2 regions of the Lysinibacillus sp. NPDC097214 genome follow, and region 1 is predicted to be linked to the other one. Evidence: a T-box and tRNA genes for the amino acid it is inferred to sense, from the RefSeq annotation. Region 1 holds a T-box; the other holds one or more tRNA genes.
What was found. The T-box of region 1 lies ahead of argS (arginine--tRNA ligase). A T-box ahead of a tRNA ligase gene usually reads a tRNA of that ligase, here a tRNA-Arg.

Region 1 (7,957 bases):
TTGGTATAAACTAAGCAAATACTGAAATTCGGATAAAATTATTCTGAATTTCAGTTAAAAATTGTTATCCGATGTTTGTAAAATTTTAATATGGACTTGGTTAAAGGCCAAGTTACTTCTTGATACCTGTGGTTCTTTCTGTAATCACGGTTCTTTTTTTGAGAAGTTACTTCATTTAAAAGGAGCAAAAAGATGGAAACAGTTTTAGGTTTATTTTTTACACTTTTATGGTCATCTGCAGCAATAGCTACAAAATTTGGCTTAAACTCTACCACGCCTTTGGTATTGGCAACTACTCGCTTTCTGATCGCTGGAGGTTTACTATTTCTTTATGTTTATTTGTTCAATAAAAAATATCCTTGGCCTCGGGCACAGGAATGGATCCCATTAATTTTTTTAGGGTTATTAAATACAACAATTTATCTGGGTGCAACCTTTTGGGCATTGAATTATGTATCAGCAGGCTTATTTAATTTATTTGTTACAACAAACCCTTTTGTAGTTGCTTTCCTGTCCTCCATATGGTTAAAACGGAGAGTAAGTTTACAAGAATGGATAGGAATGGTCATCGCAGCATTTGGCTTGTTAATTGGCATATGGCCATCTATCACAACTAGTGAGGCTAGTGTAAATGGATTGATTATTTTGGGACTAGGAATGGGATCAATGGCGATTGGAAGTGTTTATTTTAAAAAAATTAATTTACATCTTCCGGGGATTGTCATTAATACTTGGCAAGTGTCTATTGGTGGAGTTATTTTAATCCCTATAACTTATATTCTCGAAAAAGAAAATACTTTTTTAAAATTGGATTATAATTTGCTTGGTTCGTTAATTTGGTTGGTGTTCTTTATTTCAATTGGCACAATGTTACTATGGTTTTATCTGTTGAAACAGGATGCGGTTAAGGCTAACAATTGGCTATTTATGACGCCAATTTTTGGATATCTATTAGCTGCAATATTTTTAAATGAATCTATTACTATGTTTGATATTACAGCAACAGTATTTGTGGTAATGGGCTTATTATTTTCAGGAAATATAGCCATCCTCCCTATCAAAAAACGCCCAAATAGAATCCGAAGATTTAGTCATGATTCAAGGAGGAAAAATGGTAAATAAGATTTGGCTAGTGCTTACCAATTAGATTGAATTAGGGCACAGAAATGATTAAATTGGATTTATTAAAAGCGTGTTTGGTTCAATCTTTTTTCAAACACGCTATTTTTTGTTCATTTATCAGGTTTATTAATATCAATCTGATCAAACTTTATATTAAAGTAACCTAAATTGTAGTACCTATGAGCGTCTCTACTTCTCTCCATAAATTACGGAAGTATCAACTAATTATTCGACGTATATTTATTGTTTCCAGGTAGTTTCTTGATTTTATTCCAAGCTTCAATCGCTTCTTCACGACTTTTCCCTTGATTTTTCGGGTCAGAAAAAAAGTCACGAATAAATTGGTTATATTCGAATTGAGGTGCAATGTTTTTCTTATATGTAGGGTCTTTCTTCCGTTCTTCCTCCTTATCCCATGCGTCTACGACATCGCGATAAGTTTTTCCAACATTGTTTTTAAAATAGTTTTGGATATAGGTAGAAAAATGAAATTTAGGAATTACTGTCTTAAAAAACGCCCTTACATTTTGACTACAACGATGATTTTCTGTAATGACTGTATCAAGACTTAAATCTACTTGCTTTTCGATCTTCTTCTCTATTGATTTTCTGACAGGCTTTTTAATCTCCCCTGTCTGAAGAAATGTTTCAATCCTATTAGAAATCTCTATTTTAGAACCAGAAGCACTTATTCCGTTTTCTCTACAAAAAGATTGCAATTCTTCCTTTAACCAATAGTAATCGTTAAAACTTTCTACACTTATATCTTTCGTTAGATTAGGTCTCATAAATTACACCTCCATATTACTTATGTCACATTGCAGAACAATCGTTCTCATTTAGCAAAAACAATAACGAAAACAGTCTTTAAAAAAACATGCGCGTACATTCGCGCATGTCTCCACATTATTTTTTCTTAAGAAAAAGGATAGTAGCTATAATGCCTAGCATTAATGTAATAAAAATTGCATAGGTAAATGTATGGTTACCAGTCACATCATAGCAATAGCCGATTAGTATAGGGATAATGGCGCTTATCATGAAGCCGCCTGAAAGCACCATAGATGACCAACTATTTGCCTCCTCGTCATTTCTTGCCTCATCCAATGGTAACAATAAACCGATTGGAAATAAGCCGCTTAATACGATACCTATAATGAATACCGCAATCCATAACAAAGTCCCTGAGCCTACCCATAGCAACACAAAGCCAATAATGCCAAAGACCCCTAAAGAGATAAGCCAACCGATTCGACTTGGCCATTTTTCCATTAGTATGGGAACCGAAATATTCCCAATCATTTGTACAATAGACATAAATGTTAGCATAGAGCTTGCAGCACCAAGGGAAAAACCCTTATCCTGTAACATCGGTGCTAACCAGGACATCATTGAGAAGAACAAAGATGTTTGTAAGCCAAAGTAAATTAAAATAGTCCAAGCACGGACATTTTTCCACGGATTTCGTGCTACTTTTTCCGTACATACAGCTGTCTCTGGTAGCTCTTGATTTTGTATTGTCAGGATCCATATGCATAGAGCAATGATAGCAAGAATTGCCCAAGAACCAAGGGCCATCGTCCAGCTCTCATGAAAATGAGTATAAAATGGTAATGTTAGTGCCGCACTCAATGTTGCCCCTGTTCCTATTCCAAATGAATAAATACCTACCACCGTAGTAAAACGGGTCGGGAATTTTTTCTTGATATAGGCATTTAATATAGGTCCAATAAGGGCAATGGCAAATCCTGCCGCAAAGCTTGTGACTACAAGCAGTACATAACTTTCTTGTAAAAAGCGTAAGCCATTTGCAATGGTTAGGATGATTAATAAGAGCGTAATAGCCATTTTTGTCCCGAGTTTTCTTTGTAATGGTACTGCGAATGGTGCAAAGAGTCCCATACAAAACACAGGAATAGATGTTAAAAAGCTCATTTTCGTATTTGATATATGGAGTGATTCTAAAAGTACATTAAATAGTGGTCCTATTCCTGTGACTGCAGGGCGCATATTGAGCGCAACCAAGAAAATACAAACAACCACAAGTACTATGGAAACACGCCATTTCTTTTTCTCCATACTTTCTAAAAACCTTCTCTCTATTTATACGGTTAAAAATTCAACGAAATATGGTAAACCTTTGAATTCTCACTATATCCTTTTACCATTTTTTCTTTGAACGGTCAATTTCATGGCAACTAATATTTGCCGAATGTAGCTAGTATCATGTCGTAGATACGCTAATCGTCCTTACATATTTTTAGGTGCGGCAATACCTAACAGTGCTAACGACTCTTTTAACACAATGGATACACATAAACAAAATGCCAATCTTGATTTTCTTTGGCTGTCATAGATCAATACTTTATTTTGCGCATAATATTTATTAAATTGACGCGCTAATTGTAAAGCGTATTTAGCAATTTGTGATGGATCTGCTTCTTCAAAGGCGCTAGCAATTACTTTCGGAAACTGTTCCAGTAATAAAATAACAGGCCATGCTTGCTCACCTAATGCTTCGAAAGATACTTCATAACTATGTTCATCTGCTTTTTCCAAAAGAGATGCAATACGTGCATTCGTATATTGAATATATGGTCCTGTTTCGCCTTCAAAATTCATCATGTGTTCAATGGAAAACTCAATATCATGAAGACGATCATTTTTTAAATCATTAAAAATGACCGCTCCTACACCAACCTGATGTGCGACGCTATCTTTATCCATTAGATTTGGATTTTTTTCTTCGATATTTCGCTTAGCCGTAGCAATCGCCTCTGTTAGAACATCTGCTAATAAAACAATTTTCCCTTTACGCGTCGACATTTTTTTACCATCTTTTAGAATCATCCCAAAAGGTACATGCTGCAAGTCTTTTGCCCAATCATATCCCATCTTCTCAATGACCTTAAATAATTGGTTAAAATGAAGTGATTGTTCATGCCCTACAACATAAAATGATTTTTTAGGGTCATATTGTTGTTGACGATAAAAAGCAGCTGCTAAATCACGTGTAGCATAGAGCGTAGCACCGTCCGTTTTGGTCATTAAGCATGGAGGCATATTGTCTATTTCAACAACATGAGCACCCTCAGATTTCACAAGCAGTTCTTTTTCTTCCAATTCCTTAATAACAGCAGCCATTTTGTCATTATAGAACGCTTCCCCAGCGAATGAATCAAAATTAATTCCAAGCAGTTCGTAAATGTTCTTGAATTCTTCGAGTGATGCATCTCTGAACCATTGCCAAAGAGCTAACGTCTCTTCATCCCCATCTTCTAATGCTTTAAATGCGATACGTGCCTGTTCATTTAGTGAATCATCCTGCTCCGCTTCTTCATGGAACTTAAATTTTTAGCAGTTTCTCTATTGGGGCAGCTTCAATCGTTTTTTGATCTCCCCATTTTTGATAAGCAACGATTAATTTCCCAAACTGTGTTCCCCAATCACCCAAATGATTAATGCGAATTGCTTTGTAGCCATTCTTCTCGGCAATGTTAGCCAAAGCATTGCCAATCACTGTAGAACGTAAATGGCCCATAGAAAAAGGCTTCGCTATATTAGGTGAAGAAAAATCCAACACTACATTCCCTTTTGACTCCTGTTTGGTCCCATATAAATTTTTTTCTTTTACGATTTGGCTAAGCACTTGTTGAGTAATCGTTGGCTGATGATAAAATATATTGACATAACCACCTACAACTTGAACTTCTTGTATACAATCACAGCTTAAATTGTTTTCTATGTCGGAAGCGATAGTTTGAGGGGATTTTCTTAATTTTTTTTCTAGCGTAAAGCACGGGAATGCCAAATCCCCTAAGTCCAATTTTTTCGGTTTCTCCAATAAATTTTGAATTTCAATAACAGACAGCTCGTTATTTAAAGCCTCAGCAATACTTTTCGCGATTTGTGTATTCATGTTCATTCTCCTCTCTAAAATAATCAATTACGCCGAGACGAAATTCCCGCTTTCGCGCAGATAAACAATGCGTCCGGATTTTGAATTGTGTACGTTCAATTCATACTGAATGAAGATAAAAAAAAGCCCCCGTCTCTAAAATAGAGACGAGAGCATAGTTATCCCGTGGTACCACTCTAGTTGCCATATAATATGACCACTTTCAGTTGTTAACGGGGTGACTCCCCGATATTCTCTACTACTAATTCGAGAAACTTCTCCAAAGTGCGTTTCATTTATGGCTTCTGTATTAGGCTCACACCATCCCTAATTCGCTTTCCAGTTGCTCCATAAACTACTCTCTTTATCTTTGAATTTAACTATATTTTCAAAATATTCTACAGGAGTTCCTTTTTTTAGTCAACTGTGTTTTTGATATTAAAATTATCGTATTGATAAGCACTTTCGGTGTTAGGGCATATTACGATAACCTACAACATTAATGCCTGTAACTATAAGGAAAAGGAACATCCCCCACTTATGAGTGGGAATGTTCCTTTTCTACGTAACGGATGACATCAGCCATAATGGCATACATCTCTTTTAATTTAAGTTTCTTGTTTTCAGTAAATCTTTTTGCTATTTTTTCACTGATAACCCCTTTTTCAATCAATACATCCCAGTTGTTATCACTTGACTTACCTACTAATACTTCCGCCAAGAATTCTGCGATTTCATCTCTTGTAATTGGGTCACTTTCTTTATTAGCAACTTTATAGATAACGATATCTAGCTTCTCGCCTAGAGCTTTCATTTTCTCAGGACTAACACGTTGAATGCCCTCTTTTAGCATTTTCGCAAACTTAATCTTTGTTGCTGCATCTTCAACGTATAAGTCATTCGAATAACCACCGACAACTAGCCCGTAATTGATTAATGTTTGAATGGATTTATCATACCATTCATCTTTATAAGGATAATCCTTATTAAATGGATCTACAAGAGCCCCTTGTTTTTTTAAATCTTCCCTTAAGGTATTGATGAGCTCTTTGTTCTTGCTCATTGCTCTAAAGGTTACGTTGTCTTTAATTGCTAATGCTGCCGCTGCTCCCGCTGCTTCTCCAGTCACCATACCCGTTGGAACGACACGTGCACTTCCCGCTGCAAGCGATGAATAACCTGCAGAACGACCTACAACAAGCAAGCCATCGATTTTTTTAGGTACTAAAGAACGGAAAGGAATGGCATATTGTTCTGGAGCCGAAATAACGTATCCATAATCTTGAGGCGTTTGCGCTTGGACATCAACTGGATACGCAGCCAAACCAATGCTATCCCAATGATCACTATTTTTCCAAACATCAGACATCGGTAATTGGTATTCTGCCCAAATATGTCTTGTTTCGCGAACATATAGTTCTTCGGGATAACTCACAATTTCTGCTTTTTCAAAGCCAGGAAACTTCTTTTGCAAATAGTGTAAAATATGTTCTGTCTCTTTCTTGCCTTTTTCGATTGCTTCTTGTTTGGAACTTTCATTCAATCCATCGATTCCAAAAATTTGTAAAGCGTTAATATAATATTCATCATCTACTTTTGCTAAATTCAAGCCTCGTAATCTCGTACCTTCTTGTACTGGCTTATAGTCATCATGTAGCTTTGTAAACCCCCACATGACTGAATCATTTAGGTGTGCACCACCAAAAGTATTTGAGTGAGCTGCTTTCTTCACCTTAACCCAATCAACATTTTTCAAATGAATCATTAAGGTAACAGCCATTCTTTTATCCTTGATGCCAATATCTTCTCCACCCATGAAAAAAGGAACTTTTGACATTGCAGCAAAATCAGCATCCTGTGTAGCATCAATGAATGCCTTGCCTTTCACATCATACGTACCATATTTATTTTTTAATTTCACTGATGTTATTCTGTTCGCATCAAGATTGGCATTAACGACTTCTGTTTGTACAGAAAGCGTTAAATTTGGTTCATCATCGACAAGCTTTTTAAAAGCTGCCTTAGCATCTAAAATTCCAAATGCATCTTTCCCTCTAACATGATCATGCCACTCTTTAAAAATCCCCATACTGACTGGTCGTTTAGCGTCATTTCGAGGTATATCAAGGAAATTGAGCATTCCATACGTAAATAACCCTCCTAATTCCTCACGCTTTTCTACTAAAAGTGTTTTTGCACCATTACGAGCTGATGATACTGCAGCAGCAACCCCTTCTGGTTCTCCACCAATGACAATTACATCATATTCTTCATTTAGTTTATTCGGAATTGGCTTTTTATAGTTTTCCAGAAGTTTTTTATGTGCCATTTCACTTCTTATTTCTGTTATAAAATAATAGCTTCCTATCCCTAGTACAATGACTACTATTAACATGGCTGATCTTATCAAGCCCTTACCCATAATATACCTCCAATAGATAAAATTTCCATATACATTTCTTGTTTTTAATCATGCTCATCTCTTGAAAAAGTTGACATGACATATTTATATAGTTATTAACGGCTTTACATTTCAACGTGAATTTGTAGCAAACCAAGTAGGTCGTTACAGTCTAGGTACTCTTCAAAATAGTTTTCATGCAGTAGGAAAAATTGAATCCTTCTTAGCCTGACGAGTTCAAAGGTTTTCATTTCCTATAACAAGTGTACCATTTCTGGACGGTGCGGCATGAAAATATGATGAATAATAGTCTTCTACTGACAGTTACCTATACTGATATTCGAAGAGGTGGAACGTTGGAGTTGGAATAGCAGAATATCAACTTTAAAAACTATCCAAATGCATAAAGAGCATAAGAAACAATAAATATGTATGTATAACCTAAAACAAAAAAGATACATAATCATTCTAGTCGATTATGTAGCAAGGAAGCAACCAGAACCTATAAAATTGTTGTAGGTCTTTATGATTGTTTT
Region 2 (7,957 bases), on a different contig from region 1:
CGAGGGACTTATATAACATACATATACATACTATATACTGTACTCACAGCAGTAGTCTTTTCAACATAAACAATGTTTATGTTGACCTAACCTATACATAATTGTATTGATTATATCTATTGAATCCAGTTTCAATAATTTGTTATTATTAACTTATTTACACAACCACCCTACCCAATTACATAATGAAATACATATTTATAAGTGAGGTTCAATATGAAAAGAAAAACAAAATCGGTTATCAGTATCATTGTAATATTAATCATCTTCGGTGGAGTGTTTGGTTACATCAAATTCACTGAACAAATGGGGAAACCTGTTCCTGAAAAAGAAAAAGCAATTGTTGAACATGCTGGAGTGACACTTGAAGATAAAATTGTTACAAAAGAAGAGTTGCTTTATCCTGACAACTTAATAGAACACAAAGTGAACGAAGCCATTCACAGCATGTCTCACCAGAAGGTTGAAGCTAAAGTAAAATGGGGTCACACGCAAATAACACAGGCTAAAGTTGACCGATTGTTAGCAATTTCCAAAGAAAGCAATTATAAATTTAAGGAGCTTTACATTTCAATATTGGAAAGATGGTCGAAAGGTGATTTTTCTCATGCTGTAGAAGATCATAACGCAATTTGGGAACTTCAAGGAGGCGAGGAATCAAGAAATTCAGGGAAAGCAATTCGTTTGTTGACTCCCGCTGAAGAACAAGCTTATATTGAAAACAATTTAAAATTTGACTTATATGATAAATAGCGCTCAGCAATGAGTGTTATTTTTTTATTTGTCCGCCATTTACCGGTCTGTTATCATAATATTAATTACTAAAAATCCACCAAATTACTAAGATTCAAAAAATTATCGGTGGAGGTTTTATATATGAAAAATGAACGAGAACAAATGACAGAGGATTACTATTTAAACATCGCTTTAAATGCAAAGGATTATGGGATGAAGAACATATATAAAAAGTCTTTAGCAATTGAATTGATTGAGTTGGGCCACGATTTGTCCCACACAATGCGAAATAAACTTAATCCTCGTTATCAGGTATTTACATTTTTTGAAACACCTGAGTTTGTAGAAGATTTACTAAAATTAACTGCAAAAAAATCAGAAGATTAATAACGTCACTTAATGTCACTGCTTAACCGCAGTGACGTTTTTTTGTTTAGGCGGAATCGTCAGTACTTACGTAATGTAAAGTACTTTTTTTGAATTTTTTAAAATCATTCCGTCCACTTCCATTTAACCTTACTCACTCTAGGTGTCAAGGTTCATCATTAATTCCATTTCAGACGCTGCGTAAATTACGTTGCCGACCGTTAAAGGTTCTCCCATAAATACGAACAAAGCGCCTTGGCCTTCGCTGTAATATACGTTGGTTTTACGTCCAGTCTGCCCGAGTATCTTCCCTTGAATATTTATGATGGCGGCTGCGATATTCAATTCCGTTCAATCCTCCTTTGATCTAGCGTCGAAACACTTTAGATGATAAATACATCAACTTATGATTTAAAACCATTTTTAGCCACGGCTATATGGGCGAAATGAAGGCGTTATGCTTCCTTATTACTCATTTAAAGGAAAAAGCTATGTTGTACCTTTGTTTAATCAAGACTGTTCGAAACAGTTACTTGCTATTTAACTAACAATGCTTAGCTGTTTGGTATAATAAATAAAAAAATGTTAGAGGTGATATACTATGAACACTCTACTATTATTTTATAAAATATATCAAAATCAGGATATTAAGACTGTCGATTATATTAATTGGGCTTTCACCATGTTGGAAAATAATTGTTCATCGTGTTCTTTAAATATCTTATCTTCTCTAAGAGAACCACTTAATATTTTTGAAGTAGAAGATTACTTTAAAAGAGCATTAAGTGAGATGGAGTTGCAAGAACCATCATATGAAGAGTGTGCTAGATATTATATTTTGCATTTATCTGAAAAAATACTACAAGATAAGAATAACGTTTTTGAAATAGTCTATGATATAAATAAAGTGATTCGAGATATTGATTACCCAGAAGACCTTGAAGAATGGTTCATCATAAGTGATATGGTAGATGAATTTCAATATGGCGGTAATAATTTTAAATTAACGAAGGAAGAGTTAATTGCAACAATAATAGATGAAGCAAAGAGTCAGTTGAAAAATAATAAAAAAAACTAGGTGTTGGCACAAAGATCTTTACTAGATACTTGTTGGCGCAAGCTCTAGCGAATAATTGCCGATTCTCCTGACGCAGGATCAGCTACTCTACTCGTTGGCGCGAGTGAGTATTTAACTTTTCATATATTAATCGCATAACAATTTGATGGATATCTATTCGGAATGTCGTTAATTACAACGTACGTTTCATAATCGTGAACAGCAGTACGCTCACGTAATCCGCTCGCTCGCATCTGTCTTACAAAAATCTCTAACGCTTTTTCGATAGATAGCGCAGACTTCGGATTAACAACGATCGGGTTCTTGCTATCCTCCACGCTGAATATTCCATTTAAATTCGTACCTACATTTAAACCGTTTCTTTTTTTAGACCACGCAAAAAAACCTCCTAACGTTTAGTTAGAAGGCGTTTCAATTTCCGCAGTTAGACCGCTTCATTGACCGCTATAAAACTACGCAAGAAGGTTGATTTGACGCGGTTCACACCGCAATTATGACGTCCCAGGAGGGATTCGAACCCCCGACCGACGGCTTAGAAGGCCGTTGCTCTATCCTGCTGAGCTACTGAGACATGATGTTATTTTTTATGTAGTCCATATCAAGGACAATATTTATTATATGTCCTTTTTACGATAAAGTCAACATTAATTTTACTATGAAGGCAAGGTTTGCCTCAATATAAATATTATATGATTTCCTGTACCTCATTATGCCATCTCTCTACTCTACTTTTGTTAAATAATACAAAGCAAAAAACTGGTGGATGCAAACATGTTTAAAGATTTAGTAGTTGTCGTAACTGGCGGTGCAAAAGGGATTGGGCAGCTAATACGAAAGAACAGGATGTCTTGTTGATCATTTCGATATTATACATATTTTAATTAATAAGGCGGGTAAATTTCAACATAAATCTTTTATGACGTAACATGGATGAATGGAATGATTTGATTCAAACAAATAATTTTTTCAGACATTAATCTAACAGTTGATGGTGGGATGACAAAGAAAATGATATATGAAGAATAGCCATATTCACTCCTATCATAAAATTGTTCTTTCATATATGGAAATACCTCAGAGTATTCTACAGTAGAAGAAAAACTGAAGGGAGTGGATATACATTGTACTCATATTCAAATGGATATTACGGTAGTCCTTTAAGTGCGTTATATAAAGCTACTTCCACACAATATACTGCACCTGTTCGCCATTTTTTATTGCCGCAGAACGATCATCGTCGCTGTATCAGTAGAGCTGAAGCTGATTTTATGGCAATGAATCGTTTATTATGGATGGAGCATGTCAATTGGACGAGGATGACGATTATTAGTATTGTGTTTGGCTTACCTGATTTACCCTTTGTGCAGAAGCGACTGTTACAAAATGCGACTGACTTAGGTAATTGTCTACGTCCATTTTACGGCGATCAAATTGCTGATCGTTATGCTGAGCTGATTTAAGAACATCTTCTTATTGCTGCACAGCTAGTAACCGCAGCTGCCAAAGGAGATGCTGCAACAGCGGATGAAAAGGAAATGGAATGGTATCGTAATGCTGACGAAATTGCCATATTTTTAAATCGAATTAATCCGTATTTAAGTATTGAGGAAGTGCAAAAAATGTTCTATACACATTTAGCTTTAACAAAAAAAGAAGCCGTGACTATGATTCAGAAAAACTATCTTGAGGATGTTCAAGTTTTTGACGACATTGAGGCAGAGGCACTTGCTATGTCGGATATGATTGCAAGCGCCATTGTCATGCAATTTTGTTACCTCTTTTATTAACGTTAATAAATCGGTTATTTCTTTTCCAAAATTGGCGAAAAAATTCTAGCCTGTTTACTCTTTGAATAATGAGCAATCGGTTGAATGCCTTGTATTGATTCCTTTACAAATGGAGCTAGTGTATTGCTTTCAATATTAATGTGGACTCGTTGCAGTTGCCATGGTATATGATCTATATCTATCCGAAATAAAGAATTTTTCCATTTTGACCAAGAACGATAACGTTCCACTAGCCATTTTTCAAAGGGAGAACTAATTATTTCACTAGCAATCGGTTGATATGAAATTTTCAACCTTTCTGTCAGTGCACCGTAATATATACTTGTAAACGAAAAATTGTTCTCTTTTTGTTTCATAGATATTTTAGAATGGCGATATGATAAACCACCCTTTGTAGTTATTTGTACAATAAAACGATTCGTAACATCTGAATTTAAAAAATAGACTCCTTTCATGCCGTTATATGTAACATATGTCCGGACATTAAGCTGCAAATAGGAATCAACTCCTGGGAATAGTGGTAGAAATCTTAGTCGTTGTCCTTTCACTTTAAAAAGGACAGCACTAAGCCAAGCGTTATTTTCATAGAGATCCAGTTGTAACTCTTGCGGAATGTACTGCTCTAAATCCTTAGGTGATACTGGCCAATGTAGAAACAACACATCTTGCCAAATTTGCGTCAAAATCCATGATTTACTCCACATAAAATAACTCCTTTCTGTAGTTAAATTCTTTCCTACAAAGGAGTTATTCAAACGAACATGACTATTTTTGTTCTGAATCTACTGTTTCTTTTTCAACATATCGGTAATATAAATTGCGCAGTTCGGATTCTTTATAATTGCCTAAATGACTTTTAAATTGTGGATGCACCAAAATACCATGATCTCGTAGTTGCTTCACAAACCAACCTTTTGAATACTTATGCACTTTACACATTCCCTTCACTACTATTCATACATAGCGTATGCTCGAGAAATTATGTAGTGACAATTTTTTCAAAATAAAAAAACGAAGAAATTATCCTTCGTTTCAACTGTTGAAAACCAAAATGGGTCAAGGTAATTTTGGTGAATGTTATGCTCTTTTAATGGGGTGATTTCCGTTCCAGGCTACTCGCTTTCCCACGGGAGTCGATTAGCCTGGAACGGAAAACAGCAATACCGTAGAACTTTTATAAATTTTATACATTTCAAAAGTGAACCCTATTGCTTCTCACAATAATCAACAGAAAAGACTAATTACAGTGACGCAATTGTACACCTGTTAATTCTAACGCTTTGCTGCCGCTACGTTAGAACTACGCTTTCGCGCAAAAACATCTGTTGGCCCGAGGCCCTGCAGCGAAGCGAAGCGGCTCATCGGACGCCCACAGGAAGCTCTGCCCTGCGCGAAAGCGAAGCGTCAGTGGCAAAGCGGCAAAGCGCCCAGCCGGAACGGAAATCAACTCCTCGTTTTGCCGAAGAGCTATACTTGCACCTTTATTTCATTGCAGCCAACAAAAAACGAAGGAATTCTCCTTCGTTTTCAACTTATGTGCCACAAAACGTTCGATATGGTTGGTTAGATGGTGTTGGTAATGTTGTATACTCCTGTTGCTCCTTAGAATGTGCAAAAGGGTTAGCAAGAGCTTCTAGTAATCGCTCCATTACACTATAGTCTTCCTGTTCAACAGCAGCCTCTAATGCTTCTTCTACACGGTGATTTCGTGGAATAACTGCTGGATTATGCTCACGCATTAATTGTTGAGACATGTCTTTTGTTTCTTGTTGTCTTTCTAGTCTTGCTTGCCAATTTTTATGCCATTCTTTAAATTCTTCTGTACTAAATAACGCTGATTCAGTGAATTTATCAAAGGTTAATGCGATAAATGTATTCGTATAGTCTGCTTGATGTTGCTGCATTAACTTTAGAAGCTCTTCAATTAGTGCCACGTCATGATCTTCTTCGTTGAATATCCCAAGCTTTGCTCGCATACCCGCTAACCAGTTTGCAAAATACAATTGAGGATATTGCTTAAGAGCCTCTTGAGCTAAGTGTATAGCATCTTCCTCATTTTCATGGATTAACGGTATTAATGATTCGGCAAATCGTGTTAAATTCCATCCTCCGATATTAGGCTGGTTACCATAAGCATAACGTCCTTGTCGATCAATAGAGCTAAATACTGTCGCTGGATCATAAGTATCCATGAAAGCGCAAGGACCATAATCAATCGTCTCCCCACTAATGGCCATATTATCTGTGTTCATGACTCCATGAATAAAACCAACTAGCTGCCATTTTGCAATAAGAGACGCTTGTTTCTTTATAACTTCCTGTAGTAGGGTTATATAACGGTTTTGAGCTATATCAGCATTGGGAAAGTGCCGTTCTAAGGCATAATCCGCTAATGCTCTTAGCTCCTCCTCCGTTCCAAAATTCGCTCCATATTGGAACGTTCCAACACGCAAATGACTGCTTGCAATGCGCGTTAAAACCGCGCCTGGAAGCTCTGTTTCACGGAGAATCATTTCGCCTGTAGTCACGACAGCTAAGCTTCGAGTAGTTGGAATGCCAAGTGCATACATGGCTTCACTCATAATATATTCACGTAGCATTGGACCAAGTGCTGCTCTACCATCTCCGCCACGGGAATAAGGCGTTCTTCCAGAGCCTTTTAGTGCGATATCAAAGCGTTCATGAGCTGGTGTTATTTGTTCACCTAATAACAGTGCTCTTCCGTCTCCTAGCATATTAAAGTGGCCAAATTGATGCCCTGCGTAAGCTTGTGCTATAGGCATGCCTCCGGTCGGATTGTTGCTACCTGCAAAAATCGCTACCACTTCTTCGCTTTTCAGAGCATCGCTGTTTAATCCAAGTGAATTGGCAACTGATTCATTTAACATGATTAACTTTGGTGAGCGAACTGGATTTAAATTGATTGATGTATAAAAAATGCTTGGTAGGCGGGTATAGCTATTATCAAAATTCCATCCCATTGTACTTTCCATGTTTTCTCCTTTGTTTCGTTTATATTTATTGTTTCTACTTCATCATAAACAATTCATAGCCATTTTTACCATTTGCATTTAACTACCTTCAGCAATTATTTTCTGTAGCGAAAGCAAAGCGTCAGCTACAGATGTTTTATGTAACGTAAGTGAAACGGCAGTTACAAATGTCTTTTGTACCGAAAGCGTAGCGACAGGTACAGAATTCTCCCACCTCTATAGGTGGTGACCGAACGCAATTATGCCAAGGCATAATTGCTTGTGGGATAAAACAAAAAACGCTTAGAGTTTCTATAACTTAAGCGTTTTTGTTTCTCATTTTCGCATAAACTTGTGGGTGGAAATACAGCTATTATCGTCCGTAAAGAACTTTACTTCAAAATACGTATCTTCAACCTCTACAAGGGCAAAGCTTTTTTCTTTACGACCTCGTGGTTTTAATAAGCTCCCCGGATTTAAAAATAATACATCATCAATCATTTCCGCTCCAAGAATATGTGAGTGACCAAAGCACGCAATTTGCGCGTTTACTTCTTTGGCACGATAGGATAATGACAAGATTGAAGTTTTAACATTGAATAAATGGCCATGTGTGACAAAGATTGTAGCGTCCTCTAAATCGAATACTTCTTCATCAGGGAAGGCTTTATCGATGTCACAATTCCCTCGTACTTTCTTCATGCCCTCCAATGCTTTATGGGAGAAAGGAAGCTCACTATCTCCACAATGAATGACAGCATCGACATGTGGGTAAAAGCCACGAACTTTTTCAATCACATTACTATCGCCATGTGTATCACTCATGACAAGTATTTGCATGGATATCACCTCTTATTTTATAAGATTAGGTAATTGTTCCTTTAACTTACGAATCGCATTCCCACGGTGGGAAATTGCTCCTTTTTCATCGGCTGTTAGCTCTGCCATCATACGATTTAAACTTGGGACAAAGAAGACTGGATCATAACCAAATCCGTTTGTACCACGTTTTTCGTGTG

Region 2: it has a tRNA-Arg gene. The T-box ahead of argS (arginine--tRNA ligase) is inferred to sense a tRNA for this amino acid. The anticodon was not compared.

Annotation. Positions count from the first base shown of each region.
Region 1 covers NZ_JBNNSS010000004.1:157,410-165,366, reverse strand. The annotation lists gene ACQKMI_RS10835 (AraC family transcriptional regulator) at 1-9, shown strand, start outside; gene ACQKMI_RS10830 (DMT family transporter) at 193-1,122, shown strand; gene ACQKMI_RS10825 (DUF6434 domain-containing protein) at 1,344-1,910, opposite strand; gene ACQKMI_RS10820 (CynX/NimT family MFS transporter) at 2,029-3,201, opposite strand; partial or broken gene argS (arginine--tRNA ligase) at 3,373-5,047, opposite strand; T-box leader at 5,181-5,400, opposite strand; gene ACQKMI_RS10810 (FAD-dependent oxidoreductase) at 5,559-7,442, opposite strand.
Region 2 covers NZ_JBNNSS010000001.1:562,732-570,688, forward strand. The annotation lists gene ACQKMI_RS02715 (DUF6241 domain-containing protein) at 217-753, shown strand; gene ACQKMI_RS02720 (hypothetical protein) at 877-1,122, shown strand; gene ACQKMI_RS02725 (hypothetical protein) at 1,261-1,446, opposite strand; gene ACQKMI_RS02730 (hypothetical protein) at 1,703-2,179, shown strand; gene ACQKMI_RS02735 (hypothetical protein) at 2,299-2,496, opposite strand; tRNA gene ACQKMI_RS02740 (tRNA-Arg) at 2,677-2,750, opposite strand; partial or broken gene ACQKMI_RS02745 (hypothetical protein) at 3,301-3,966, shown strand; gene ACQKMI_RS02750 (YqjF family protein) at 3,981-4,670, opposite strand; gene ACQKMI_RS02755 (DUF2639 domain-containing protein) at 4,732-4,905, opposite strand; gene ACQKMI_RS02760 (protein adenylyltransferase SelO) at 5,499-6,959, opposite strand; gene ACQKMI_RS02765 (metallophosphoesterase) at 7,275-7,778, opposite strand; gene ACQKMI_RS02770 (XTP/dITP diphosphatase) at 7,791-7,957, opposite strand, start outside.